3 regions of the Marinobacter sp. EN3 genome follow, and region 2 is predicted to be linked to each of the others. Evidence: predicted binding sites of a transcription regulator. Region 2 holds the regulator's gene; each other region holds the start of a gene.
The links. The regulator sigma-54, encoded in region 2, starts transcription at its own class of promoters, with help from an activator protein. The targets are predictions, from matches to a motif close to ANTGGCATNNANNTTGCTNT.

Region 1 (9,700 bases), on a different contig from region 2:
GCTCTGGGGCTGTGATTGTGCAGGGCCTGGGCCACCAGTTCTTTACCGGTGCCGCTCTCACCGTTGATCAGTACGGTGATGTTGGAGTGAGACAGCCGGCCAATGGCCCGGAAAACCTCCTGCATGGCCGGGGCTTCACCGATAATTTCAGTATTGCGTGGTGTAGCATCGGCCTGGGGTTCGCTGGCGGCGCGTTTTTCATGGCTGTGGGCAACGGCCCGTTTTACCAGTGCTACTGCGTCATCCACATCAAAGGGCTTGGGCAGGTATTCGAAGGCGCCGGTCTGGTAGCTGGTCACCGCGCTTTCAAGATCCGAGTGCGCAGTCATGATGATAACCGGCACATCCTGATGCAGTTCGACGATCTGGGAGAGCAGAGTAATACCATCCACCCCTGGCATCCGGATATCGCTGATGATGGCGTCCGGTTGCTCGTGTTCCAGCCGCATCATGATGCTGTCGCCGCTGTCGAATACGCGCGGTTGCATGCCCGCCTGGCTCAGGGCGCGTTCCAGCACCCATCGAATACTTCTGTCATCGTCGATAATCCAGACGTTTGCCGGTTGGCTCATTTGCTGTCCTCCAGAGGCAGGAAGATGATGAAATCGGTTCTTCCGGGCTCACTCTCGCACTCCACCAGCCCCCGATGCTGGCCGATGATGCTTTGGGTAATGGAAAGGCCGAGTCCGGTGCCCGAGGCCCGACCACTGATCATGGGGTAGAAGATGTTCTGCACCAGCTCCGGCGGGATGCCCGGGCCGTTATCGATGATGTCGACCCGGCACACCAGCCGGTGGCGACGATGGCCGATGGTGAACTGCCGCAAGGCCCGGCTGCGAAAGGTAATGGTGGGCGTTGCGGAACGCCCGCTTGCGGCTTCGTTTTCGAACGCCGCCTCCATGGCGTTGCGGGCGATGTTCAGGAAGGCCTGGATCAGTTGCTCTTTGTCGCCGGGAAATTCCGGGATGCTCGGGTCGTAGTCGCGTCTCAGGCGCACTCGGCCTTTGCTTTCGGCCTCAATCAGAGTACGGACCCGCTCCAGAATTTCGTGGATATTGGTGGGCGCAATCTTCAGGGCTTTGTTCGGGCCGAGCATGCGATCCACCAGGCTGCGCAGACGGTCCGCCTCGTCGATAATCACACGGGTATACTCACGCTGGTCGTCGTCTGAAAGCTCACGGTCCAGCAGTTGCGCCGCGCCACGGATTCCGCCCAGCGGGTTCTTGATCTCGTGGGCCATGCCCCGCACCAGGATTCGCGTGGTCTCCTGTTGCGAGATGATGTCTTCTTCCCGGCTGATACGCATCAGTCGGTCTCGGGGCTGGATCTCGATCAGCAGTTCGGTCGGGTCCAGGCTGATGGGAGTCACTGAATAATCCACCGTCAGTCTGGCACCGCTGATCAAAGCAAATTCAGCTTCCCGGCGGGTGTAGGACTGGCCGTTCTCCACCGCGGCATGCAGAGTGGTCAGGGCATCCTCGGAATCCACCAGAACCTCCTGTAAGGGGAGGCCATGGCTTCGGGTCATACTGGTTTCAAACAGGCTCTCGGCGGCGGGGTTGAGGTAACGGATAGCCAGATCATCGCCAAGTACCAGTACTGCGGTTGTCAGACTGTCCAGAATGCTCTTGTAACTGCTTCCGGATGTGGTGACTGGATGGGATGGCATGCGTTGCTTCCGTTCTCGACTCATTGGTTGTATCCCTGTGGCTGCAAAAAGCGAACCAGTTTTGTGATGTCGGGTAGCCAATGGGCAAGGGTCGGGCAGAGCGGGCGCAGCGGCCGGTGCGTGCTGCTGTAGCTTGGTGCAGTAGTGAACGGTCAGGCGACAGGCAGCCCGGATTTTGCCCCTTGGCTGCCCAAAGTATGGTCACAACATGGTGCAATTGCACCATGGTGGTGCAGATAAGATTTAGTTGAGAACGGATGGGCGGTGAATCGTGAAGGTAATTGAATTGCCGGATTTCACGCGTACTCCGTTTTCATCGACAATATGAACGCCCGCATTGTGAGTGCCCCGGTCGATATTGCTGACGGCTACTGAGCCTGAGCTGCTTTGCCCGACCGGTTGTCCATCCAGGGTCACTTCAAATTTATGGCCCCGCTTCAGCGGTGGTGTACTTTGAACCTCGAAAGTGACGTTGCCGTTGCCGCTGTGAAAGGCCTGTTCATTGGCCGGATACTGGAATGAGACAGCCTGGTAGGCTGCGCCCTCACGTTCCACCCGCTCGCGGAGTTGTTCGGGTTCCTGAACCGCTTCCGGCTTGGGCAGGGTGATGGTGGTCACGGGCTTCACCTGGACCTCTTCACCGCCTTCCATGGGTTCGTCGGAAAAGGTGACGTTGCCATAGGCGTCAACGTGGCGGTAGACCTCGCTATGTGCTGTGGTCGAAGCCAGCATCAGCAGGCCAGCGGCGAGTACGAACGGTGCTTTCATGGCGATAACCTGTGGTAATGAACTGCTTTGATTATCGATTGCGGGCAAGGTCATTTCAATGTTGTGGCCTGCTTCCTTGGTTACATATCGTTAAGGGCGTGGGTCTTGGTTAAGAACTGGGATTGAGGCCACAAAAAAGCCCCGCACGGGGCGGGGCTTCTGGTCTGCATAGTCTGCATAGTCTGCACCGAATTGGTGCAGGGCTTTAGCAGGAGTAGTACAGATCGAACTCGACCGGGTGAGTGGTCATGTTCAGACGCTCGACTTCGCCACGCTTCAGGTCGATGTAGCCTTTGATCATGTCTTCGGTGAACACGCCGCCACGGGTCAGGAACTCGTGGTCTGCTTGCAGGCAGTCCAGGGCCTCGGACAGAGTCTCGGCAACCTTCGGAATGTTCAGGGCTTCTTCCTTCGGCAGGTCATACAGATCCTTGTCCATGGCATCGCCAGGGTGGATCTTGTTCTGGATACCGTCCAGGCCGGCCATCATCAGGGCAGCAAAGGCCAGGTACGGGTTAGCGGCCGGATCCGGGAAGCGCACTTCAATACGACGAGCTTTCGGGCTGTTCACGTACGGAATACGGATAGAGGCAGAACGGTTACGGGCGGAGTAGGCCAGCATAACCGGTGCTTCGTAACCCGGAACCAGACGCTTGTAGCTGTTGGTGGCCGGGTTGGTGAAGGCGTTGATGGCCTTGGCATGCTTGATCACGCCACCGATGTAGTACAGAGCCGCTTCGCTCAGGCCTGCGTAGCTGTCGCCGGCAAACAGGTTCTTGCCGTCTTTGCTCAGGGACATATGCACGTGCATGCCGGAACCGTTGTCGCCCACAACCGGCTTGGGCATGAAGGTGGCGGTCTTGCCGTAGGCGTGAGCTACGTTGTGCACGCAGTACTTCAGGATCTGAACTTCGTCTGCTTTGCGGGTCAGGGTGTTGGCGCCAACACCGATTTCACACTGGCCAGCGGTGCCCACTTCGTGGTGGTGAACTTCAATTTCCAGGCCCATGGATTCCATGGCGGCACACATGGCACCACGCAGGTCGTGCAGGCTGTCGACCGGCGGAACCGGGAAGTAGCCGCCTTTTACGCCCGGGCGGTGGCCAATGTTGTTGCGGTCAAAGTCTTCACCGGAAACCCACGCGGCTTCTTCAGAATGGATGTGGTAAGAAGCGCCTTGCATGTCCACGTTCCATTTGACGGAATCGAACACGAAGAACTCAGGCTCCGGGCCGAACAGAGCGCCATCAGCGATGCCGGTGGACTTCAGGTATTCTTCGGCGCGACGGGCAACAGAACGGGGATCGCGCTCATAACCCTGCATGGTAGAAGGCTCTACAATGTTGCAGGTGATGTTGACGGTGGTTTCTTCGGTGAACGGGTCCAGAACGGCGGTTTCGTCGTCCGGCATCAGGATCATGTCGGATTCGTTGATGCCTTTCCAGCCGGCAATGGAGGAGCCGTCGAACATCTTGCCGTCAGCGAAAAAGTCTTCGTCCGCCTCGGTGGCGGGCAGGGTTACGTGCTGCTCTTTACCACGGCTGTCGGTGAAACGCAGGTCAATCCACTTGACTTCGTGTTCTTTGATCAAATCAATCGTCTTGGACATTGTGCATGCTCCGTAAGGTTTTACATGTTCGTTGTGCCGGATCGTTCAGTGTTCTGAGGCCCGATCTTTTTTCAGGTCAGGGAAGCTTACCAGAAGCTTGTGGTCCTTACCTTCACTATGCGGCTGCTTTGGCATAAGCAATCGGCTTGCCAGTTTTTGTCGGCTGCGCCAGAACAGCGCAGCGACAAGGCTTTCGGGCTAATGTGGCGCAGCTTTCTGGCCGAAGACCATGCTTATTGCACCACTGCAGTGCACCATGGTGGTGCAAGTTCTCTGATAACGCATAATTATGGTGCAAGCCCCGATTGGTTACATATTAGGCACTAATCTTCATATTATCGCCATGGACTTTTCGATATACTGCGCGCCGCTAATTTCTTCAGGATACCCGTTGTGATTGATAAGCTTAGAAACGTTGCCATTATTGCCCACGTTGACCATGGCAAGACTACCCTGGTTGACCAGCTGCTGCGCCAGTCTGGCACGCTGGACCGGAAAGAGCTCGAAAACGAGCGTGTAATGGACTCCAACGACCAGGAAAAAGAACGTGGCATTACCATTCTGGCAAAAAACACTGCTCTAAAATGGAAAGACTACGACATCAATATCGTAGACACCCCGGGCCACGCTGACTTTGGTGGTGAAGTAGAGCGTGTAATGAGTATGGTGGACAGTGTGCTGCTGGTGGTGGATTCCATCGACGGCCCCATGCCGCAAACCCGTTTCGTGACTCAGAAAGCTTTCGCAGCGGGCCTGAACCCGATTGTGGTCGTGAACAAAATTGACCGTCCGGGTGCCCGCCCGGATTGGGTGGTGGATCAGGTGTTTGACCTGTTCGACAACCTTGGTGCCACCGATGAACAGCTCGACTTCCCGATAGTCTATGCCAGTGCGCTGAACGGCATCGCCGGCATGGATCATGAGAATCTGGACGACAACATGGACGCTGTGTTCCAGGCCATTGTTGATCATGTGCCAGCGCCTTCGGTTGATCTGGATGGCCCGTTCCAGATGCAGATCTCCCAGTTGGACTACAACAGTTTCCTGGGTGTTATCGGTATCGGTCGCATTATGCGAGGTAAAGTGAAGACCAACACCCCGGTGGTGGCTATCGGTGCCGACGGCAAGAAGCGTAACGGTCGTATCCTGAAGATCATGGGCCACTCTGGCCTGCAGCGTGTGGAAGTTGAGGAAGCCCAGGCTGGCGACATTGTGTGCGTGAGTGGTCTGGACCAGCTGTTCATATCTGACACTCTTTGTGATCCCTCCAACGTAGAAGCCCTTCCGGCGCTGACCGTTGATGAGCCCACCGTATCCATGACGTTCCAGGTAAATGATTCACCGTTTGCCGGTAAAGAAGGCAAGTATGTGACCAGCCGGAACATCAAGGAGCGCCTGGAAAAAGAGCTACTGCACAACGTAGCGCTGCGGGTTGAAGAAGGCGACTCGGCCGACAAGTTCAAGGTATCCGGTCGTGGTGAGCTGCACCTGTCGGTTCTGATCGAGAACATGCGCCGCGAAAACTTCGAGCTGGCCGTGGGCCGGCCGGTGGTGGTCATCAAGGAAGTCGACGGCCAGAAGCAAGAGCCGTACGAAAACGTGATCATCGACATCGAAGAGCAGCACCAGGGCCCGATTATGGAGCAGATGGGGCTGCGCAAAGGTGACATGACTAACATGATCCCGGACGGCAAGGGCCGTATCCGCCTGGAATACACCATTCCGGCCCGTGGCCTGATCGGTTTCCGTAACACCTTCCTGACCATGACTTCCGGTACCGGCATCCTGACCTCCACCTTCAGCCACTACGGCCCGGTGAAGATGGGTGACGTAACCAGCCGTCAGAACGGTGTCATCGTTTCCATGGCCACCGGTACTGCGCTGACCTACTCCCTCGAAACTCTACAGAGCCGGGGTAAGCTGTTCCTGGACCCTGGCCAGGAAATCTATGAAGGCCAGCTCTGCGGTATCCATAGCCGTGACAACGACCTGGTGGTTAACCCCACCAAGGGCAAGAAGCTGGACAACATGCGTGCCTCTGGAAAGGACGAAGTGATCGGCCTGGTGCCGCCCATCAAGTTCACTCTGGAGCAGGCGCTGGAGTTTATCGACGATGATGAACTGGTTGAGGTGACGCCCAAGTCGATTCGTCTGCGCAAGAAGCTCCTGACCGAAAACGAGCGTAAGCGCGCTAACAAGAAGTAATCCCTCAGGGGCCGGGACATCGTTGTGAGGCGGTAAACGCTTCCGTCTGTTTTCCTGGCCCCTGTATTTTTCTCGCCTGTCTCAGCTAGACTGCCGTTATCCCCGAAACGGAGTTTTTCATGCTGACCCTCTATCCTGAAATCGAGCCCTACGCCCGCCACCGATTGGCGGTGGATCATCCCCATGAGCTGTACCTCGAGGAATCCGGCAATCCGGACGGAATTCCGGTGATTGTCGTTCATGGCGGGCCGGGTGGCGGTTGTGAGGACTACCACCGGCGCTTTTTCGATGCCGAACGTTTCCGGATTATTTTGCTGGATCAGAGGGGCGCCGGACGATCGACCCCGTTGGCCGAGCTGGAGGGTAACAGGACAGACAAACTGGTTGAGGATCTTGAAGCGGTTCGGCATTTTCTCGGCATCGATCGCTGGTTGCTGTTTGGGGGAAGCTGGGGCTCGACGCTAAGTCTGGTTTATGCCGAGACCCACCCTGACCGGGTTCTGGGGTTGGTGTTGCGGGGTATCTTTCTGTGTCGGCCCCGGGATATTCACTGGTTTTATCAGGACGGCGCCAGCCGGGTATTCCCGGATTACTGGCAGGATTACCTTGCCCAGATTCCGGAGGTGGAGCGCGACGATATGGTGGCGGCCTACTACCGGCGCCTGACCAGCGCTAATGAGCTGGAACAGATTCAGGCCGCGAAAGCCTGGTCCGTCTGGGAAGGGCGGTGCGCCACTCTGCATCCCAATCCCAAGGTGGTGGAGCATTTTGGGCATCCTCATGTGGCCATAGCGCTGGCCCGGATTGAATGCCACTATTTCATGAATAATTCGTTCCTTGAGCCCGACCAGATCGTGCGTGATGCCTCGCGGCTAAAGGACATTCCGGGCGTCATTGTGCACGGCCGCTATGACATGGTTTGCCCGCTGGATAATGCCCTGGCGCTGAGCAAGGCCTGGCCGGAGGCGGAGCTTCAGATTATCCGGGATGCTGGCCACTCCGCCTCCGAGCCGGCGATTGTGGATGCCCTGATGCGGGGCGTTGAGAATGTGGTTGCCAGAAGTCTTCCCACTGCTGGCTGAGAATGCGACCTTTTATTGATCTGGCAGGGTTGCGGTGGTTACACGGGGTCTATACACTTTTTCCGTGTCATGAATTTAATCCTCGGTGTCAACGCTCAAGGGACTGAATGAAAGGACTAATCCAGCGCGTTTCGGAAGCCAGTGTGGCCGTAGAAGGTGAAACGATTACCCGTATTGGTCCCGGGTTGCTCTTGCTTCTTGGCGTAGAGCGCAATGACACAATACAAGCGGTACAGGATCTGTGCCGAAAAATCCTCTCCTATCGAGTTTTTCCCGATGAGCAGGGCCGGATGAACGTGAATGTTCAGGATGCCGGTGGTTCTCTGCTCGTTGTCCCCCAGTTTACGCTTGCTGCCGACACATCTTCTGGCACGCGCCCGGGTTTTTCCCTGGCGGCTGCGCCGGAGCTGGCGAATCGGCTTTATGGTGACTTTGTGGCTGAAGCGAGTGGGCTGCTGGGTGCTGGACGTGTGGGTACGGGGGAGTTTGGTGCTGATATGAAAGTGGCACTGATCAACGATGGTCCGGTTACCTTTATGTTGGAATCTGGCCAGAGAGGGTCGTGCACAAAAATGTGACGCAGTTGCCAGCAGTGCCTCACGAAAGTGCGTGATTTGAGGTATTGTTTTGTGGCTCTCAGCTGAGGAAGCGTTGAGCGTAAGATAACCGGTTGTTTTTCAGATTTTTTTGGTTATCTGGCCCTGAATTTGTTGTGGAAATGGGAGAGGTTGTTAGTCCAGGCTGATCTAACGACAAAGGTTACGAATGCAAATGGGGCTAAAAAATAGCCATTAAAAATTTGCAAAAAATGGAACATTGTATTAAAACAGGTTCATCACGCAGAGCTTTAATAAAGCTGTGTAAGTGGTTGAGATCTAAGGCAAGCGTGCTTGTCTTATAAAAAGAAGAAAAGCTGGTCCCGCAGGAATGACAGGGGCCAGTCAGATACCCGGCAGGCAGAGCCAAGCGTTGTGCCGGCCAATAAAAATCGGGATTTAGACCCGTCGAAAACCTGAGTTAACTCAAAAAGGAAGACGCAACATGAAAAAAACGATTCTTGCTTCTGCTATTGCAGCTGCAACCTTCTCTGGCGCTGCCATGGCACAGTCTACTCTGTCTGCCTCTGAGCTGGCGGCAAAGATGGATTCCATGCCGACTGTTTACGGTAACATTCAGTACGCGATCACCCACACCAACGTTGACGGTGGTGGCTCCGAGGTCAAGCACTTTGACAACGGCACTACTCTTGGTGTGAAGCATGACCACGAAGTTGCTCCGGGAATCACAGGCTTCTTCAAGCTGGAGCTCGAAGATATCAATGCTGATGATAAGAGTGGCAGCAACGGTATCGACGGTCTTGACGAAGCCTACATCGGTATTAAGGGCGACAGTTTTGGTCAAGTTTGGGTGGGTTCTGACGACTCCATGTACGAGTCTGCCATTGACGAAATCTACAACTTTCACGAAGTTGGTTCAGATATTCAGGGCAACTACGACACTGGCGAAGGTGACTTGATTCAGTATCTGTCTCCGAGCTTCAGTGGCCTGACTTTCGGTGCTGCTGTGCAGTTCAATGGCGACAACGATGCTAAAGATGGCGACAAGTCGTTCCCGTATCAGCTGGCTGCCATGTATGAAGTTGACGCCCTCGAGTTGGCATTCGCGATTGACTCCAACGATAACGGCAATGGCAACAACGAAAACACCTATGGCCTTCGTGCAAGCTATAACCTGGACAATCTGCGTCTGACAGGCTCATACGAAACCCGTAAAGATGTTGCTGACATTTTCGGTGTGATGGGCGTTTACACCATGGGTAAAAACCAGTTCGCTCTGTCCTATCAGCTGAATGACGACGATGAGTCTGGTGATAAGAACGACACCATCATTCTGCAGGCGCTGCACAACGTGTCTGACCACATGTACGTGTATGTTGAAGGCTACCTGAGCAACGCAGACGAAGAAATCTATTCTATTGAAGATGAGCCCACGTCAGGTTCTGGCGACGAGCAGTCCATCGCCGCTATCGGCGCTGTTTACTACTTCTGATCAGCTAATAAGCTAGTCAAGTAGTATCGAAAGCCGGTGATTCTGTCACCGGCTTTTCTGTTTTTACAGGAAGAGAAATCATCAGGAGCGTTTCAGTGGCCACGGAACTTGAAGTAAAGCTGACCCTTTCAGAATCCGCGCAGTCCCGGGCCTTCGAGTGGCTCAAAGGTCGACCGGGTGCAAGCGAAGGTCCGGTCAAAATACTGGTCAATCGCTACTACGACACCCCGAATGCCGGGTTAAACCAGGCCCGTGCTGCTTTGCGAGTCCGTCAGGCTGGTGATCGCTATATCCAGACCTTGAAAACCCAGGGCGAGT
Region 2 (9,700 bases):
TGGTGGCGAAGATTCCAGAAGGTGAGCAATATCGCTGGGGCTCAGACCGCCATTCAGAATGCGGGCCACCTGCTTGAGGGCACCACTGTCCAGCGCTTCACTGAGTGAGCGAAGGCGTTGGCGGGCCTGGCTTTTTTCCAGAATGTCGGTCATTGAACCACCTGCGATCAGAAAACCTTTGCATTATAGCGGAGTTAGGTGGCACACGTGAGAAAGGATTGTAGGTGAATGACGAAACCGGAGGTTATTCTCCTTCACCAAAATAATCGTTGATCAGGGCAGCCAGCGCGTCGATGGCATCCTGTTCGTCCGGACCATCGGCAACCAGTTCCACTTCGGTACCCTGGCTGGCGGCCAGCATCATCACCTGCATGATGTTCTTGGCGTCTACGTCCCGGCCTTTGCCACGGATTCGCACCTTGCTGTCAAAGTCTGATGCGGTGGCCACAAGCTTTGCCGTAGCCCGCGCATGCAGGCCGAGTTTGTTGATGATGGTGATGGGGCGGCAAATCATAGGCGCTCAGATTTCTCCCCGGGTTTGAAGGTGTGGCAGTTCGGTGTGGCGCACCTGCACATTACGGTAATGATCGCGGAAATAGCGCCCGAGCTGCTCACACACATAAACGGAGCGGTGCTGACCACCGGTGCAACCGATGGAAATGGTCATGTAACTACGATTGCTGTCGGCAAACGAGGGCAGCCAGGTATTCAGGAAGCCAGTGACGTCATCCACCATCTGACGGGTCAGCGGTTCCCGTTCCAGAAATTCGATGACCGGCTGATCAGCGCCGGTGTGTTTGCGCAGGCTGGTGTCCCAGTATGGATTGGGCAGGCAGCGTACGTCGAAGACGTAGTCTGAATCCACCGGCACGCCGTGCTTGAAACCAAAGGACTGGAACAGCAGTGCCAGTTCCTGATCCTTGCGGCCGGCCACGCGCTGCTTGATCATGTCGCGTAGCTCGTACATGGAGAGCCCGGTCGTGTTGACGTAAAGATCGGCCAGCTTTGACAGGGGTTCCAGCAATTGCTTTTCGTTGGTGATTGCCTCCCGCAGCGAAGTCTTGTCATCGCTCAGTGGATGCTTGCGGCGGGTTGCGTGAAAGCGTTGCAGCAGTGACTGTTCGTCGGCATCCAGGAAAATGATTTCAACCTCGACACCGGTCTGCTTCAGTTGCTGGTAGATGGTTTCAAAATTGGCCAGCTCGGCAGACAGGTTCCGGGCATCAATACTGACGGCCATTTTCTTCAGCCGGCCCGGTGCTTCCTGGGTGGCCGCCTCCCGGGTTAGCGGGAACAGCAAGCCAATGGGCAGGTTGTCGATGCAGTAGAATCCCAGGTCTTCCAGCACATGCAGGGCCGTACTCTTGCCGGAACCGGATCGGCCACTGACGATAATCAGCTTCATGGGACTGTTTCTCCTTCAATCTGCCTGGCAGCCTGTCCAGATATCAGGCTGATCTCAGTGATGACTTTCCGCCATACGCTGGTAAAGGGTCGCGGGATCTTCACTCTGGCGCAGCCGGGCGCAGAAAGTGCTGTCATTGAATCGCTCCGCCAGTTGGCTCAGTAACTCCAGGTGTTCACTGGTGGCTTCTTTGGGGACGATCAGGGCAAACACCAGATCTACCGGCTGGTTATCGATAGCATCAAAGTCTACCGGCTCTTCCAGAGTCATCAGTACGCCGATGACGCGGTCCAGGCCTTCCAGTCGGCAGTGGGGGATGGCAATACCCTCACCGATACCGGTGCTACCCAGGCGTTCGCGGGAGACCAGATTGTTGAAGATCTGGGTGTCGCTGAGGATTTCATCCTGAAAGTGAATCCGTTCAGCGATGAACTCCAGCACACGTTTCTTGCTTGAGGCCGGCACCTTACAGAGGGTCAGTTCAGGGGCAAGAATATTGTCGATGGTCAGGGATGGCTCGCTCATGGATCGACTGCATGTCCGTAAAAAAAAGGCTGCGGCCGGTTAGCCCCGCCGCAGCTCGTTTCATGAAACACCCGGTAAGGTTCGCGCTTCAGCGACCGCCGTTACCGTGCATCCGGTCTACGTTCTTTTCTTTGTGCTTGAGGATCTGACGGTCCAGCTTGTCGACCAGAGCGTCGATTGCGGCGTACATGTCCTCATTTTCTGCCTTTGCGTGAATCTCACCACCAATCACGTGCAGCGTGGCTTCCGCCATCTGGCGCACCTTCTCGACCTCCAGGGTGACCTGGCAGTTACTGATGTGGTCGAAGTGACGCTCCAGCTTCTCGAACTTGGTGTTGACGTAATCCTTCAGAGCGGGAGTCAGTTCTACGTGATGGCCTGAAATGTTGAGTTGCATAGGCGTCTCCTGTTGTCATACTGCCGGCGTGCTTGCCGGATTGCGTGCCAGTGCATCTTGCACCGGCGAAAGTTTAAACCAGGCGTTTTCGTTCGTTCGAGGGAGGAATATGCATGGTCTCCCGGTATTTGGCCACGGTACGCCGCGCCACGTTGATTCCCTGTTCCCCTAGCATGGCTGCAATTTTGCTATCGCTCAATGGCTTTTTCGGGGTTTCCTCGGCAATCAGCTTCTTGATCATCGCCCGGATGGCTGTAGACGAGCATTCGCCGCCCTCGGCGGTGCTGACGTGGCTGGAGAAAAAGTACTTCAGCTCGAAAATACCGCGGGGCGTGTGCATGTACTTCTGGGTGGTAACCCGGGAAATCGTGGACTCGTGCATTTCCACCGCCTGGGCAATGTCAGACAGAATCAAAGGCTTCATGGCTTCTTCACCCTGATCCAGGAACCCTTGCTGGTGTTCAACGATGCGGGTGGCCACTTTCAACAGGGTTTCATTCCGGCTCTGCAGGCTCTTGATGAACCACTTCGCCTCTTGCAGCTGGTCGCGCAGGTAGGTGTTATCGGCACTGCTGTCAGCCCGACGGATCAGCGACGCGTAACTTGCATTCACCCGGATACGCGGAGCGATTTCCGGGTTGAGTTCAACCCGCCATCGGCCTTCGTGTTTGCGTACGATAACGTCCGGGATAACGTAATCCGGTTCGGCCCGATCCACGACATCGCCAGGGCGCGGGTTCAGGCTGGTGATCAGGGCCAGTACCTGTTTCAGCTGGTCTTCCTTGAGCCGGCTGCGACGCAACAGCTGTGCGTAGTCCCGGTTGCCAAGCAGATGCAGGAACTGGGTAACCACCAGTCTCGCCTGGCGCAGCCAGGGGGTATCCGGTGGCAGCTGGTTGAGCTGAATCAGCAGGCATTCCTGGAGATCCCGAGCGAACACGCCTGGCGGGTCGAAGTGTTGCAGGCGGTGGAGTACCGCTTCCACTTCGTCCAGTTCCAACGGGTCTTCTTCGGTTTCGTCCAGCAGGCCTGCGTGAATGTCCTCGATATCAGACGTCAGGTAACCGCGCTCATCCACGGCGTCCAGCAGCGCGTGGGCAATGGCCTGATCCCGCTCGCTCAGGGGCGTCAGGTTCAGCTGCCACTCGAGGTGATCCTGCAGGGTTTCGGTGGGCGAGTTACGGGTTTCGAAATCCGATTCGTGCTCGTCTTCGCCCTTGCTGGCCGGAGCCGGGGCAGACTGGTAGATGTCATCCCAGGCGGTATCCACCGGCAGATCATCCGGGATGTTGTCCGGAATGTCGTTCTCGGACGACCAGTCTGGGCCGTTCTCGGTTTCGTCCCAGTCCGGGCTCGCGTCCTGGTGGCTGTCGTCCTGGTTGGCCTCAGAGCTGGAAGCTTCACTGTGCTCGTGCTCTTCGCGCTCGTCGCCTTCAGGTTGCTCATCGTCCTCTGAGGTTTCCAGCATGGGGTTGGACTCCAGCGCCTGCTGGATTTCCTGCTGGAGATCGAGGGTAGAAAGCTGTAGCAGGCGTATGGCCTGCTGCAGCTGGGGCGTCATGGTCAGACTCTGGCCCAGCTTAAGCTGTAATGAGGCTTTCATAACCATGGCTCAAGATCCATAACTCATGGGCATCCCGGTTGTTGCTTTGCCGGCGCACAGGCCGAAAAAAATGTTGTACGCTGGTTACTTGCCATTGTCTGTGAACAGTATAAGCAAGTTTTTTGCCGAGTTTACTTGCTACAGATCATCAAAACAATCAGACCTCGGATAAACCCTGTTTTATCAGGTCAGAGCCGGAACTCATCACCCAGATACACTTCTTTCACCTGCTGGTTTGCCAGAATGGCTTCGGCATTGCCGGAGGCGATGATGTGGCCGCCGGAAACGATGTAGGCATTCTCGCAGATGTCGAGGGTTTCCCGAACGTTATGGTCGGTAATCAATACGCCAATGCCTTTATCCCGCAGGTGCCGGATAATGTGCTTGATGTCACTGACGGAGATAGGGTCTACGCCCGCGAAGGGTTCGTCCAGCAGGATAAACGCGGGCTCCATGGCCAGCGCCCGGGCGATTTCAACCCTGCGGCGTTCGCCGCCGGATAGCGCCATACCCACGCTGTCACGGATGTGAGTAATATGAAACTCTTCCAGCAACTCTTCCAGCTTGGCTTCCCGTTCCGCCCGACTCATGCCTTTGCGGGTTTCGAGGATGGCCGTGATGTTGTCCCGCACGGTCAGTTTGCGAAACACGGAGGCCTCCTGGGGCAGGTAACCGATGCCCTTGCGGGCGCGCCCATGCATTGGCAGCGGGGTGATGTCCTGGGTGTCGATGGTGATCCGGCCGTGATCCGCAGGCACCAGGCCCACGATCATGTAGAAGCAGGTGGTCTTGCCGGCGCCGTTGGGGCCGAGCAGGCCGACAATCTCGCCGGAGCGAATTTCCAGAGAAACGTCCAGCACCACTTTTTTCTGCTTGTAGCTTTTTGCCAGATTACTGGCCCTGAGAACTGCCATCCGAACCTTTCCCGTCACTGGATTGAGCTGAATTACGAGGCTGAATCACCATTTCCACCCGGCCGGAGCCGCCGTCGGATGGCGTGCCGCCTTCCGCAGTAACAACGCGGCGAACGGTGTCGTAGTGGATGACGTCGCCCCGGAATACGTTGCCGTCTTGTTCAATAACGGCCTGGCGTTCAAAAATAACCAGGTTTTCATCGCCAGACCAGGTGATGTTCAGGGCCTTGGCATCGGTCGTGCCTTCGCCTTCCTGGCCGGGTTGCCGGTAATGGGCGGGGTTGCCGGCGGCTTCAATCCGGCTGACACCCTGTTGGTTGCGGTAAAGTACCACCCGATCCGCGTCCAGTCGGGTTTCGCCCTGAATCAGTTCGACAGCGCCGGTGTAAACGGCCGTTCCGGCGCTTTCATCCAGGCGGGCCGAATCGGCACTGACCTTTATGGGGATGTCGGAATCCAGGTTGAATGCCGATACAGGGCCGGCCAGCAATGCCATGGCCAGAATCACTGGCCGGCAGAAAGATCGTTTACCTGACGGTTTCATATTGTCCCTCTACCCGGGAGTTGAGTTCGAGAATGCGTTCGTCGATCCAGGCTTTCATGCCGGTGGAGCGGGTGACGCCGAAAGGCTCGGTGATGGTCACCGGCTGGTCGGTGTAGACGGTGCCTTCGCTGTTGTCCAGGGTCAGTGCCTCGGTTTCAAGAACGGCTTCGCGGCCCTCGGACTGTCGGGTCAATCGGACGTCCCCCATAAGCTCCAGCTTTTCATTGTTCTGCAGAAGGCTACCTTCATTGGACTCGACGAGCCAAGGGTCGGGGCTGCCCTCACTGAAAAGCCGGGCTCTCGGCGTGTCCAGATGAGCCGTGCCGGTTTCTTCAAACTGTTCAATTCTGGGGCTTGTTAGATCAATCTGGAGGTTGCCTTGTTCATCCCATGCACGGTATTGGCCGCCCACCACAAAGCCGTCGGGTTCTGCGGGCCCCCGCAGGTCGCTGGCGGCATTCCGTGAGCTGACAGGCTCGTCGCTTTGCCACAGCAAAAAAACGGTTGCTGTTACGGTGGCGGCAAGGGCCAGGGCTGTAATCCGCCGTTTGCCACGATCGCCGAAAAGCCGCTCGGTGATCATGCTGGCTCGTCCAGATAGGGGGCAAGAGTGTTGTCCAGATGCCCTTGAGCCCAGAGCAGGAGATCGCAGGCCTCGCGCACAGCGCCCTGTCCACCGTGGCTGCGGGTACAGTAGTCGGCGTGTTGCTGAACCAGCCAGTAGCCGTTGGGTACCGTGATGCCAAGGCCGGCAAAACGCAGCGCAGGCAGGTCGGGCAGGTCGTCGCCCATATAGGCAATCTGTTCCGGCTTAAGGTTCATATCCCGGATCAATTCCAGCAATGCGATTTTTTTGTCTTCGCGACCCTGCATCAGGTGCGGGATGCCCAGATCCGACATCCGCTTTTCCGTGAGGGGCGAGCGCCGTCCGGTAATCACCGCCACGGTGATGCCTGCCTGCATCAGTTGTTTCAGGCCCAGGCCGTCAAGAATGTTGAAGGCCTTGAGTTCATCGCCGCTGGCACTGAAATAGAGGCGGCCATCGCTCATAATGCCGTCCACGTCCAGGGCGATCAGGCGAATGTCCGAGGCTTTGGCCTTCAGGGCTGCGTCCCAGTGGGTTTGTAACGGATGCGCTGTCTGAGTCATCAAATCACTCCGGCCCGCAGCAGGTCGTGCATATTAATAGCGCCCACCAGGGTGCCGTTTGCGTCGGTAACCGGCAAGGCGTTGATCTTCATTTCTTCCATGATATTCAAGGCTTCTGCCGCCAGGTGGTCTGCCCGGATGGTTTTGCCGTTGCGGGTCATCACGTCCTGGATGGGGGTAGTGTGCACATCCACGGATTTGTCCAGGGTCCGGCGCAGGTCGCCGTCGGTGAAGATGCCCGTCAGGGTGCCGGCGGCATTAACGACCGTGGTCATACCCAGGCCCTTGCGGGTTATTTCCAGCAGTGCCCCGCTCAGGGTTGTGCCCTCGGCAACCTGAGGAATCTGGTCACCGGTATGCATGATGTCGGATACCCGCAGCAGCAAACGGCGTCCGAGGCTGCCGCCAGGGTGGGAAAACGCAAAATCCTCGGCGCTGAATCCCCGGGCTTCAAGCAGCGCCACGGCCAGGGCATCGCCCATGACCAGGGTGGCGGTTGTGCTGGAGGTGGGTGCCAGGCCCAGCGGGCAGGCTTCAATGGCCACGCTGACATCCAGGTTGGCAACGGCCTCTTGTGCCAGTACCGAATCGGGTTTGCCGGTCATGCTGATCAATGGCGCGCCCATGCGCTTGATCAGGGGGAGAATGGTGACCACTTCGCTGGTGCTGCCGCTGTTGGAAATGGCGATGACCACATCCTGGGGTGTTATCATACCCAGGTCGCCGTGGCTGGCTTCGCCTGGATGAACAAAAAAGGCGGGCGTGCCCGTGCTGGCGAGCGTGGCGGCTATCTTGTTGCCGATGTGCCCCGATTTGCCCATGCCTGTCACCACAACCCGGCCTTTGCAGGCCATGATGACCTCGCAGGCGCGGCTGAAATCATCGTTTATACGGCTTTCCAGCGCTTCAATGGCTTCGCGCTCGATGCGGATTGCCCGTAGGGCCGAGTTGCAAAAGTCCTGGGTGTTGAAGGTATTTGATTCGGTCATGTCGGCTGGCTGTCTGCTCGATCTGGGATTTGAGGCCGAAGTATATCACTTCTGGTGCCCCCGGCTCGCCTGCATCAGGGATTCTGATCATTGCCATCAAGACATTTTACGTTGCTTTAATTGAGGTCTGGGAGAGCTTGTCATAATGTAGGCGCTCCTTGAAAGGGATGGATTATGGAGTCATCTGCGTACATAACACTTAGGGATGTGGTGTTTTCCCGTTCCGGGCGCCGGATTTTTGATGGAATCAGTCTGGATATTCCCAAAGGGAAGGTGACTGCCATCATGGGGCCCAGTGGTACCGGTAAAACCACGCTCCTCAGGCTCATCGGAGGTCAGCTTCGCCCGGATTCCGGCCAGGTGAGTGTGGCAGGCCATGACGTGCCCCGGCTAAAGCGCAAGGCGCTTTACCAGCTGCGCGAAAAAATGGGCATGCTGTTCCAGAGTGGCGCGCTGTTTACCGATCTCAGTGTCTACGAGAATGTCGCTTTCCCGCTGCGTGTGCACACGTCGTTACCCGAAGATATGATCCGGGACATTGTTCTGATGAAGCTGGAGGCGGTGGGCTTGCGTGGTGCCAGAGAGCTGATGCCCTCAGAGTTGTCCGGTGGCATGACCCGGCGCGTCGCTCTGGCCCGCAGTATCGCACTCGACCCGGAGTTGATCATGTATGACGAGCCCTTTGCCGGGCAGGATCCGATTGCCATGGGCGTGCTGGTCAAGCTGATCCGGGATCTCAACAGTTCCATGGGGCTAACCAGCGTTCTGGTGTCGCACGACGTGCCTGAATCCCTGAGTATTTGCCATTACGCCTGCATTATTGCCGACGGCAAGGTGATCGGTGAGGGCACTCCCGAGGAGCTGCGGGCACATCCGTCTGAGCGGGTTCAGCAGTTTCTTGAAGGGCAGCCTGATGGCCCGGTGCCGTTCCATTACCCGAGTGGCGATGCGGCGGCTGATTTTGGTGTGGGAGGGCGGTCTTCATGATGGATCGTATTGCCGGCCTGGGGCGGCTCGGGCTCGCGATCATCGCCTCCTTCGGTCGTTCCGGGCAGTTTCTTTTCGGCGTGCTGGCCGGCGTCCCCAGGCCTGCAACAGGTTTTCCCCTGCTGGTCAAACAGCTTTACGCAGTCGGCGTGTTGTCGCTGGCGATTGTGGTGGTGTCTGGCTTGTTCATCGGGATGGTGTTGGGGCTTCAGGGCTATACCATTCTCAGCGATTACGGCTCGGAGTCGGCGATTGGTCAGATGATTGCGCTCACGCTGGTGCGCGAACTGGGGCCGGTAGTGACGGCCCTGCTGTTCGCGGGTCGCGCGGGCTCCGCCCTGACGGCAGAGATCGGCTTGATGAAGGCGACGGAACAGCTCTCCAGTATGGAAATGATGGGGGTGGATCCATTGCGCCGGGTCGTTGCACCGAGACTTTGGGCCGGTTTTCTCGCCATGCCGGTACTTGCCATGATTTTCTCGGTAGTGGGGATCTGGGGCGGCATGCTGGTTGGTGTGGAATGGCTGGGCGTGTTTGAGGGTTCCTTCTGGGGCAACATGCAGTCCTCCGTCGATTTTGTGGATGACGTGCTTAACGGCTTTATCAAGAGTGTGGTGTTCGGGTTCGTGTGTGCCTGGATTGCGGTCTACCAGGGCTATGACTGCGTGCCCACCTCTGTTGGTATCAGTTCGGCGACCACCAAAACCGTGGTCTACTCATCGCTGGCAGTGCTCGGTCTCGATTTCGTACTGACTGCCGTCATGTTCGGTGATTTTTAACAGGATTCAGGGAGCCTTTCATGGCACAAAGAAGCACAGAAATCATTGTTGGGCTGTTCATGATTGCCGGTTTGGCCGCGCTCATGTTTCTGGCGCTGCAGGTGAGTGGCCTGTCGCCGAAATCCGCGGAGCAGACCTATACGCTGTATGCCAATTTCAACGATACCGGTGGCTTGACGCCCCGAGGCAAGGTTTCCATGGCTGGTGTCACTGTCGGTACCATCGAATCCATTACCCTGGACAGGGACACTTTCCAGGCGCGCGTAACCATGTCTATCCATGCTGAGGTTGATAACATCCCGGCCGACAGTGCAGCAGTAATACGTACATCCGGACTGCTGGGTGAGCAGTACATTGATATATCGATTGGCGGGGACCTGGAGTCGCTGAACGCGGGGGATACCTTTT
Region 3 (9,700 bases), on a different contig from region 2:
CGAACCAGCACGATTTCGTTATGTTGAGGCAATCGCTGAGCAAAGTGGTGACAATGTATGGCATGGATCTCAGATAAAACGGCTGCAAACGAGTTGAAAGAGCAAAGTGCCAAGGTTCACAGAGGCGACCTTGAGGCCCTGCTTGAACGACAAAAAGCCGTTGAAGAGAAAGTCAAAAACAGCGGCAGGCTGAATCGTTTCTCTACCGATATCAAGCTGATGTTCTCGCTGATTCGCGATTACTGGTACGGCCACTACCGGGCCATACCCTGGAAGTCCATCGCTGCGGTAGCCGGAGCGTTGCTGTACGTGCTGAATCCGCTGGACCTGATTCCGGATCTGATCTTCGGCTTCGGCCTGGTTGATGATGCCGGTGTGGTTGCCTTGTGCCTTAAACTGGTCGAATCCGATCTGCACCGCTACGCTGCATGGAAGGAGCTTCACTCATCATAGGATGAGGGACCAACCGGGCATTGATTAATAATCAACCAGGGAGTATTCTCCCGCCCCCTTAATCGTCACCTGCACAGTTCTGGAGTTACTGTGGATTTCGCCACCCTTATCGGCCTCGTCGGCGCCATTCTTCTGATTTCTTCGGCCATTATCCTGGGCGCATCGCCAGGCATGTTCATCAATCCGCCATCCCTGCTGATTGTGATTGGCGGTACCTTGCTGGTAGTACTGGCCAAGTTCAGTCTTGCCCAGTTTTTTGATGCCTTCAAGGTGGCAGCCCGAGCGTTCAAATTCAAACTGCCCGAAACTCAGGCCAGCATCGAAGAACTGGTGGAGATTGCCAGCATCGCTCGAAAAGAGGGCGTTCTTGGTATCGAAGGGAGGGAGGTCAGTAGTCCATTCCTGGGCCAGGGTATTCAGATGCTGGTGGACGGACAGGACGGCAACACCATCAAGCAGCTCCTCAACAAGGAACGCCTGATGACACTGGAACACAACCGGTCGGGCGCAAAAGTGTTCACCGCCATGGCAGATGTGGCTCCGGCCATGGGTATGATTGGCACGCTGATTGGCCTGGTGCAGATGCTGTCCAATATGGAAGATCCCAAGTCCATCGGGCCGGCCATGGCCGTAGCCCTGCTGACCACGCTCTACGGCGCCATGATCGCCACCATGATCGCTACCCCCATTGCCGACAAGCTGTCCCTGCGCATGACGGAGGAGGCCCGCATGCAATCGCTCTATATTGACGCCCTCGTCGCCATCCAGGAAGGCACCAACCCGCGCATTATCGAGCAGATGCTGTCCAGCTATCTTTCGCCCAAAGAGCGGGCCAGAAACGGCGATGCGGAAACGGCAGGCGGTTAAACATGGATGATTTGCCAGAAGAGGAAAAGCCCGGGATTCCTGCGTGGGTTGTCACATTTGCCGACCTGATGTCGCTGCTGATGTGCTTTTTCGTATTGCTCCTGTCGTTTTCGGAAATCGACGCCCAGAAGTTCAAACAGATCGCCGGTGAACTCTCCAAGGCCTTCGGAGTGCAGCGGGAAGTGCCTGCGCTTGAGATCCCTCAGGGCACCAGCCCGATCTTCGACAAGTTTTCGCCGGCGCCGCCAGAGCCCACGGTGGTCAATGAAGTCAAACAGACCACCACCGACGTACAGCCCGAAATCCAGACTCTGAAAAGCCCCGAAGAGAAAGCCATTGAGGAATCCATCCAGGAACAGATGGACGCCAACATGGCCCGGATTCTTGAAGTGCTGGAACCGGCGATTCTGGATGGCCGGATCAACGTCTCGGAAGATCAGCGCCGCATCATCATTCGCATTGAGGAGAAGGGCTCGTTTGCCTCAGGTTCAGCCCAACTGACCTGGGAATTCGAAGGCCTGCTTCTGGATATGGCGGAGGTTCTGGCCGACATGCCCGGCGACCTCGCCATTGAAGGCCATACCGATAACGTGCCCATCCGCACCGAACGTTTCTACAGTAACTGGGACCTGTCCGCAGCCCGTGCCGCCGCGGTGGCTAATGTTCTGCTGGCTCGGGAGCAGGTGACTCCGGACCGCATCCGGGTGACCGGTCTGGCCGACACCGAACCACGGGTACCCAACACCTCGCCGGAAAACCGAGCCAAGAACCGGCGGGTTGAAATCGTTATCGATCTGTCAGAGCCCATGGAAGAGCAGGAACTGCGCCTTCGCGAGCTGATTCGTTCCGAAAGCGAGTCGCAAGAAGCCATTATTGGCATTGAGCCCGGTCGGGATACGCCCAGCGAGATTACCTGGTAGTAAAACCTTGCCTCGCGCCCTATCCAGATTGGTGCACAAGCCCTTGATGCGCACGCCTCTGGTGCACTTTGACGCAGATAAATACCTCCCTCGGCGCCCTCAGGTTCTCCAACCCCCCTGCAGTACTTGATATGCATTGTTTTGGAACAGCACTTGCTTAAGTCGCACCCCAACAATGCACAACGGCTCATCAGAAGCCGCGTAATCAAAACACTCAGGAGAAAAACCCGTGGATATCACGAGTGCCGTACACACCCTGACCGAGAGCGCCAACACGCTCTTCATTCTGATTGGCGCCATTATGGTGCTGGCCATGCACGCCGGCTTTGCGTTCCTGGAAGTGGGCACTGTTCGCCATAAAAATCAGGTCAATGCCCTGGTTAAAATCATGACCGACTTCGGCATATCCGCAGTCGCCTATTTTTTCATCGGCTACTACATCGCCTATGGCGGGCACTTTCTCAATGGCGCCGCCGAACTCACCTCCGCCAACGGCTATGAACTGGTCAAATTTTTCTTCCTGATGACCTTCGCCGCGGCCATTCCGGCGATCGTTTCCGGCGGTATCGCAGAGCGTGCCCGCTTCTACCCCATGCTGATTGCCTCGGGCCTGATCGTGGCCTTCGTCTATCCTTTCTTTGAGGGCCTGATCTGGAACGGGAACTTTGGTTTCCAGGCCTGGCTGGAGAACCAGTTTGGTGCGTCCTTCCATGATTTCGCCGGCTCCGTTGTGGTGCATGCTGTCGGTGGCTGGATTGCTCTCGCTGCGGTGCTGCTGCTCGGCGCCCGCACCGGTCGCTATCGCAACGGTCGGGTCGTGGCCTTTGCCCCTTCCAACATTCCGTTTCTCGCCCTCGGCGCCTGGATTCTGACCGTGGGCTGGTTCGGCTTTAACGTCATGTCGGCCCAGACTCTGGACGGCATCAGTGGCCTGGTCGCGGTCAACAGCCTGATGGCCATGGTGGGGGGTATTCTGGCTTCCATGCTGCTCGGCCGCAAAGACCCTGGCTTCATTCACAACGGTCCGCTGGCCGGACTGGTGGCGGTGTGCGCCGGCTCAGACCTGATGCACCCCGTTGGCGCCCTGATTACCGGGGGCGTGGCCGGCGCCATCTTTGTCTACCTGTTCGAGTGGGCACAGGCGAAAATCGAGCGGCTGGATGATGTTCTGGGTGTTTGGCCCTTGCATGGCGTATGCGGTGTCTGGGGCGCCATTGCCTGCGGTATCTTCGGCCAGGAAGCGCTCGGGGGCCTGGGTGGCGTCAGCCTGATGTCGCAGATTATTGGCTCGGTGGCCGGTGTGATCGTGGCCTTTGCCGGCGGGCTCATCGTTTACGGTGCCATCAAAACCATTAGCGGCCTGAGACTGACAGAGGAAGAAGAGTTCAACGGTGCCGACCTCAGCATTCACCGTATCGGTGCCAATGCCGTTGAGTGAGTTTCCGGGCCTTATTGTGCCTGGTAACCGGTAAGCTCCATGTAACCCACGCCGGAATGGCTTCCGGTGACGGAAACCGGGCTCTCCCAATACGGATAGAGCCCGGAATTCCGGTAATCCCCTGCCGGCGCGGAGACCTCAAGGTTCACGTCGAAAGCCGGAAGGGTTATCTGCCAACGGCGCGGATAACCGGCTGGCTGGCCCACAGAGGTCAGCCCGATCTGTTCCGGCCCCAGCGCCACCGGCTCGCCCGTGGCTGGAATCCAGGTACCCGAGCGGAATGCCTGTTGTGTTTCCCGCAACTGGAACAGCATCAGCTTGTCCCCCGAATCCAGATGCAGGGCAAACCAGTCCCAGCCCTGCTGTCCGGCTTTGAGAAACTGGCTGCTCCACTCCCGGTCGAACCACCCAGTGCCCGCCACCCTCAACGTGTCACCCTCAAGGGTAACCGTTCCCTCAATTTTCAGATCTACCAGGCTGAAGTACATGGAGCCTTCGCCACTGGCGGATTTGGCGCTGAAACCGTCGTCACCATGAGCCACAGGATCACCTTGCGGCTGCAACAACAGATCGTAGGACCAGTGTTCTGTAGCGACCGACAGCCGCCAGCCAACGTGTCCGCTCGCTGGCCTCAGGCGCCAGTGATCCAGCCAGACTGAAAAGGGTTGGGCGGTGGCCCCGGCATGCCCGACGTCACCCCTGGCCAGCTTTTCGGCAAAGCGGTGCTGACCGCTGTAGCTCACCGCTGCGTGAGCCATCCAGGCAGCCTCCAGAGGCCAAAGTGCCGGCTTCGGCGGTTCGGATTCAACGGACCTCGGGGTCAAGGCCTGCCGGAACTGCGTCCATTGCAGACCCAGCGGCCTGCCGTTTTCGGTTTCCAGATTCGCGGTGAGATACCACCATTCAATGCGGTGCTGGGGATGAGGGCCGAAATCGGCGGGGAAGGACAGCCGGTCTCCGGGCCCGGGCTGCAGGAACTGAATCTCATGCTCAGATTCCGCCACACCGGCAAGGCCTGCGAATCCGCTCGGCTCTTCTGCCCGATCACAGGCGGTGAGTAGCAGCGCCAGAAGTACGATAACGAAACGATTCATCGTTCCCCTCCCTGCAGCCCGTGGGCGGACTCCGGCGCCGAGGCCGGGCGACGCAGTTGCAGGCGCATCAGCAAGGCAATGCTGAGGCCGATGATCAGAGCCAACACGGCCAGCTCGATCCAGAACCCCGGGTACACCGCCATCGGCAGTGACCAGCCGAAAGCCAGCGGGTTGATGCGCTGGACCAGAATCCAGGTGAGCCACACGCCAAGCGGCAGTGCACAAACCAATACCGCAAAAATCAGCGCCAGGGAAACCCGGGTGAGCTGGGCCGCGGCCTGGCGTTGGGGCATACCCCAGACGATCAGCAGGCGAAAATACCAGGCGCGGGTAGAGAGAAAGACCCACACCATCAGCAACAACGCGGCGGCGGCCAGAATCAGCGTGAGGGTAGTCATGGCCCGGGTCAGCAGGAAGGTCTGGTCAAAAATATCAGTGGCCAGGGTCCGGATGGCCTGGTTATCCCTCACGGTCAGCTGAGGGGTATGCCAAAGCCGGGCCAGTTGCGCCTCAACCACTTTGATCTCTTCGATGCCCGCGCTTATCGACAGGCTTCGAAAGCGGGCTTCAAAGTCCTCAGGCAAGAGACTCGCCAGCACCAGCACCTCACCGGAGGGCCGTCCGTAATCCGGATAAACGGCCAGCACCGGAGCCTGAAACCGACGGGCGCCAAGCCTGACAATGAGACGGGCGCCTACTGCAAGCTTTTGCCTTCTGGCCAACTGCTCATTGACCATTAGCCCCTCGCCCCGCGTCAACGCCTGCCAGGGCGTTTCTGTTTGCGCCAGCAGGCGCCAGTTTTGCACCAGGTGACTGACCGGCCCGAGCGCAAACACATCGACAGGCACCGGCTCCCTGCCTGATGCTGCCTGCACGCTGGCCCGCCCACGAATCACCTGATGCCACAATTCCGGGCTCACCAGCTCCGGCTGCGCCGCCAGCCAGCTTACGGCAGCGGTGATATCCGCCCCTGGCGGTACTTCAATGTAGTAATCCGCTTCCAGCCGTTGCCCCAGCCACTGATCAAAGGTGTCCTCGAACGTAGTTACCAGGGCATGAACCGCCAGCACCAGTGCCAAGGCAAACTGCAGGGCCACCAGCGGTAGCGCCAGCCGACGCACCAGGACTGCGACTTCCTGTAGGCGCCAGCGAATCAGCGGATCCCCGGTGTTACGGGCCAGCCAGCGGACAACCCCGGCAATCGCCAGCGGGGCCAGCCAACCAGCAGCGAGAAAAACCAGCGCCACCGCCAGGAACAGCCAGATCAGAGTTGGTGCCCACAGAGATACTGCCAGCCCCAGGGCCAGTAGCACCACAAAAAACGCCGGTTGCACCCGAGTCAGGAGCGGCCCCGACGAGTCCCGAACGCCCGCCAGGCAAGCGGCCACGACCACCGCCACCATGGTCAGGCTTGGCAGCTTCCAGCCCTCCCCTCCACCGGCATAGAGCGGACGGTCGAACAGGCCTTCCAGGGCCTGCCCAAAGCCATCTGCCAGAACCAGTGACAGCGCCCGCCCCAACCAAACCCCGGGCAGTATGCACACCAACGCCAGCAGCAGGTTTTCCCCCAGCAACAGGCGGCTGAGTTGGCTCCTGTTCACGCCGTAGCGATACAGCAAAGCCAGGCTTTCCCGACGTTGAGCCAGGCCGAGCAGGAACACACTGCGCAACAACAACGAGCTAATCAGCAGGACCAGCACTCCGAGCGCATCCAGGTTGAGCAGAAAACTGTCACCCAGCTCTGCCGTGTCAGGCGCAACGGCGAATGCCTGATAGCGGTAGCCCGGTGGTGGCGACTGACCGTCGGCTTGCGACACCAGCAGAACCAGGGCCGATGCCTCGGCTGAGGCCTGAACAGCGGCTTCGCTGATATCGACGAAAGGCTTGCCATCGAGTTCGCCCTGCCAGGGTGTTGGCGTGTGTCCCGGCTCGGCAAAGCAATGGGCCGCCAGCGGATCAATGCCCACCAGCCGACCGCGCCCAGGTACCGGCACTTCCAGCCAGGGCATCACGCACAGGCCCTGGCGTCGAAGGGCGACAAAGTCCTGAACCGAGACCGGCTGGCCGTCCTCACGCACCACTTGCTGACGCTCGGCGACGGCACGCTCGCTCTGCTCAAGGCTGGCTCGGGCCTGGCTGGTGAGGTGGTGTATCCCGGTCCAGAGCATGGTGGCAAGCAGGATCATGGCAGCCAGCGCGGCCAGCTGCAGGGGGTGACGACGATAATGACTGAACAATGCGATGCGGGGAGACATTGGTCTTCAGGGCCCGCCCTTGTGCCCGAGGTCCAGTTGATGCAGGCAACGGGTTGCCAGGTCCGCATCGTGGGTAGCCAGCACCAGCCCACAGCCATGGCGGGCCTGGAGTTCGAACAACTCATCGGCGACAGTCTCAGCCGTCCTCCGGTCCAGGCTACCGGTCGGCTCATCCGCCAGAATCAGTGCCGGCCGGGTAACAAATACCATGGCCAGCGCAGCCCGCTGGCGTTGGCCACCGGAAACCTGATCCGGATAACGCTGGCCCAGCTCACCAATGCCCAACCTCTGGAGCCAGTCGCCAGCGCTGGTGTCGTCCCGGCCAGCCAGGCGCGCTCGCAACCGGATATTATCCAGCAGGGACAGGGTCGGCATCAGGTTGGCATCCTGAAAGACCACGCCGAGTCGGCTCTGCCTCAATTCGCACCAGGTTCGCTCCAGGGCCTTGCCCGTTGGCGCGCCATCCCCGGCCAAAGGCTGTCCCAACATCGCCAGCCGACCGGAACCGGGAGACTCCAGACCACAAAGAACATTCAGCAGCGTGCTTTTCCCGGAACCGGACGGGCCGGTGAGCGCCAGCGACTCGCCTCGCCCCAGATGCACACTCAGTTCCCGCAACACGGTCACATGCTGGTCGCCGCTCTCGAACTGTTTACTCAGACCGGTGACACTGATCAGGTTATCGGCCATGTTTTCTCCCGATATTCAGTCGGCAGCCCCCAGAGGTTCTGCCGCACCGTTCCTGCGTTGGGCACGCCATTCCCGGCATTGCTCGACCCAGGACAACAGCGCTGGAATCACCAGCAGCACCAGGAAGGTGGACAGTCCCAAGCCAAAGGCAATCGACGTTGCCATGGGAATCAGGAACTGGGCCTGCAACGACGTTTCGAACAGCAGCGGTGTCAGCCCCCCGATGGTCGTCAAGGACGTCAGCAGAACCGCGCGAACCCGCTGCACGGCGGCCTCATTCAGGGCATCCGTGATGCCCAGCCCCTTTTGCCGCTGCTGATTGTAGAAAGCCACCAGAATAATGGCGTTATTCACCACGATACCGGACAGGCCGAACAAACCGAACAGCGACAGTATGGTGAGCTGCAGCCCCATGATCCAGTGGCCCAGCAGAGCACCGACCAGGGCGAAAGGAATAATCGCCATGACAATCAGCGGCAGACTCCAGGACGCGAACACCCAGGCCAGCACCACATACATCAAGGCCAGGCCAATCACCAGCCCGGTCTGCATATCCGCCATGGTTTCCCGCTGGTCGGCCGAGCGGCCCTCAAAGCTGTAGCGCACGCCATGACGACTGGCAATCTCCGGCAAAGGCCCGGACTGCAGGCTTTCAAGAATCTGGTCGGTGGTGGCAACCCGGGTATTCAGTGCCGAGCTGACCTCCACCGCGAGCTTGCCATCGGCATGGCGCAGGGCCTGAAACCCCTGGCGATGATCCAGGTTCATCACCTGGGTCAGCGGTACAAAGCGGCCATCGGGGATGCGGATGGTCATGCGCTCCAGGGTGGAATATTGCTCCCGTTGCGCCCTCGGCAACTGCACCCGGACTTCCACCTCATCGCGACCATCCTGGTAGATCTGGGCAATCCGGCCATCAAATGCCGCCCGCAACTGTCGGCCCAGATCCACAGTGGTCAGCCCCAGGGCCTCACCATAAGGGCTGACCTGATAGAGCAACTGTTCCCGGCCCCAGGGCATATCGTCTTCCACATCCAGCACGCCCGGCAGGGTATCCAGAGCCTGGGCCACTTCATCCGCTGCCCGCTTCAGGGCCTCTGCGTCATCACCGGTCAGTCGCACATTGACATCTCGCCCGGGCGGGCCGGCCTGGCGCTCGTTGATGTTCAGGGCATCGAGTCCGGCTGGCAGCGTCATTCGGCTGCGCCATTCCCGAATGAACTCGGCATTGCGCACGGAACGGCTGTCCGAAGGCACCAGTTCTACCAGCATGGAGCCAAGCTCGTCATCGTTCCGGGAACTGCCCTCAGCCCCTTGAGTAGCGCCGTAGGTGGTCACGGCATGGAGTACGAGATCGCCCCCCAGGGCCTCCTCCGTTTCGGTGAGTGAGCGCTGCATTTCCCGGATGAAGCGCGCCACCGTGTCCTTGTCCGTGCCCGCCACAAAGCTGGCATTGGCGTAGAACACCGATGGTTCCGGCGTCGGGAAGAAGTTGAACCCAAGCCGTCCACCGGCCAGCAGGCCGACGGTGACAATGGCCAACGCCAGTGCCGAGGCTACGGTCATGCCCCGGTGCTTCAGGCTATAGCGGGAAAACCGGCGGAAAGGGCCGTCGCGGAAGGTATCGAACCGTTGCTCAAATCCCCGGCGCAAACGGGCCACGGCGTGAGGGCGTCGCTCTGGCTGATTCTCGGAAACCTTGCGGACAAAGGCATGGCGAAGATGGGCTGGCAAGACCACAAAACACTCCAGCAGAGAGGCAATCAACACGCAGATCATCACCACCGGAATATCGCCCAGGATATTGCCTATTACACCTCCCACCACCAGCAGTGGCATGAACGCCGCCACCGTGGTCAGGGACGAAGCCAGTACTGGCCAGACCATACGCTTGGCAGCGCCTTCGGCGGCATAGATGGACTGCTCTCCCATACGGGCATGGGCGTCCGCGTCCTCCCCCACCACGATGGCATCGTCAACGAT

Region 1: glnA (glutamate--ammonia ligase) is a predicted target of sigma-54. The motif match lies at 4,181-4,200, and genes of this name have one in related genera.
Region 3: Q675_RS23595 (ammonium transporter) is a predicted target of sigma-54. The motif match lies at 2,381-2,400, and genes of this name have one in related genera.

The regions. Positions count from the first base shown of each region.
Region 1 is NZ_AXCC01000018.1:19,756-29,455, forward strand. Features, by position in the region: gene ntrC (nitrogen regulation protein NR(I)) at 1-572, opposite strand, end outside; gene glnL (nitrogen regulation protein NR(II)) at 569-1,669, opposite strand; gene Q675_RS25625 (DUF4124 domain-containing protein) at 1,913-2,437, opposite strand; gene glnA (glutamate--ammonia ligase) at 2,643-4,046, opposite strand; gene typA (translational GTPase TypA) at 4,440-6,251, shown strand; gene pip (prolyl aminopeptidase) at 6,371-7,333, shown strand; gene dtd (D-aminoacyl-tRNA deacylase) at 7,441-7,911, shown strand; gene Q675_RS25650 (porin) at 8,375-9,382, shown strand; gene Q675_RS25655 (CYTH domain-containing protein) at 9,478-9,700, shown strand, end outside.
Region 2 is NZ_AXCC01000025.1:31,130-40,829, reverse strand. Features, by position in the region: gene mgtE (magnesium transporter) at 1-153, opposite strand, end outside; gene Q675_RS29430 (HPr family phosphocarrier protein) at 245-514, opposite strand; gene rapZ (RNase adapter RapZ) at 521-1,405, opposite strand; gene ptsN (PTS IIA-like nitrogen regulatory protein PtsN) at 1,460-1,930, opposite strand; gene hpf (ribosome hibernation promoting factor) at 2,019-2,327, opposite strand; gene Q675_RS29410 (RNA polymerase factor sigma-54) at 2,401-3,930, opposite strand; gene lptB (LPS export ABC transporter ATP-binding protein) at 4,119-4,844, opposite strand; gene lptA (lipopolysaccharide transport periplasmic protein LptA) at 4,822-5,388, opposite strand; gene lptC (LPS export ABC transporter periplasmic protein LptC) at 5,372-5,971, opposite strand; gene Q675_RS29390 (KdsC family phosphatase) at 5,968-6,537, opposite strand; gene Q675_RS29385 (KpsF/GutQ family sugar-phosphate isomerase) at 6,537-7,526, opposite strand; gene Q675_RS29380 (ATP-binding cassette domain-containing protein) at 7,701-8,513, shown strand; gene mlaE (lipid asymmetry maintenance ABC transporter permease subunit MlaE) at 8,510-9,292, shown strand; gene mlaD (outer membrane lipid asymmetry maintenance protein MlaD) at 9,313-9,700, shown strand, end outside.
Region 3 is NZ_AXCC01000011.1:37,351-47,050, reverse strand. Features, by position in the region: gene Q675_RS23610 (YkvA family protein) at 58-453, shown strand; gene pomA (flagellar motor protein PomA) at 544-1,320, shown strand; gene Q675_RS23600 (flagellar motor protein MotB) at 1,323-2,240, shown strand; gene Q675_RS23595 (ammonium transporter) at 2,470-3,678, shown strand; gene Q675_RS23590 (lipocalin-like domain-containing protein) at 3,690-4,772, opposite strand; gene Q675_RS23585 (ABC transporter permease) at 4,769-7,027, opposite strand; gene Q675_RS23580 (ABC transporter ATP-binding protein) at 7,034-7,717, opposite strand; gene Q675_RS23575 (efflux RND transporter permease subunit) at 7,733-9,700, opposite strand, start outside.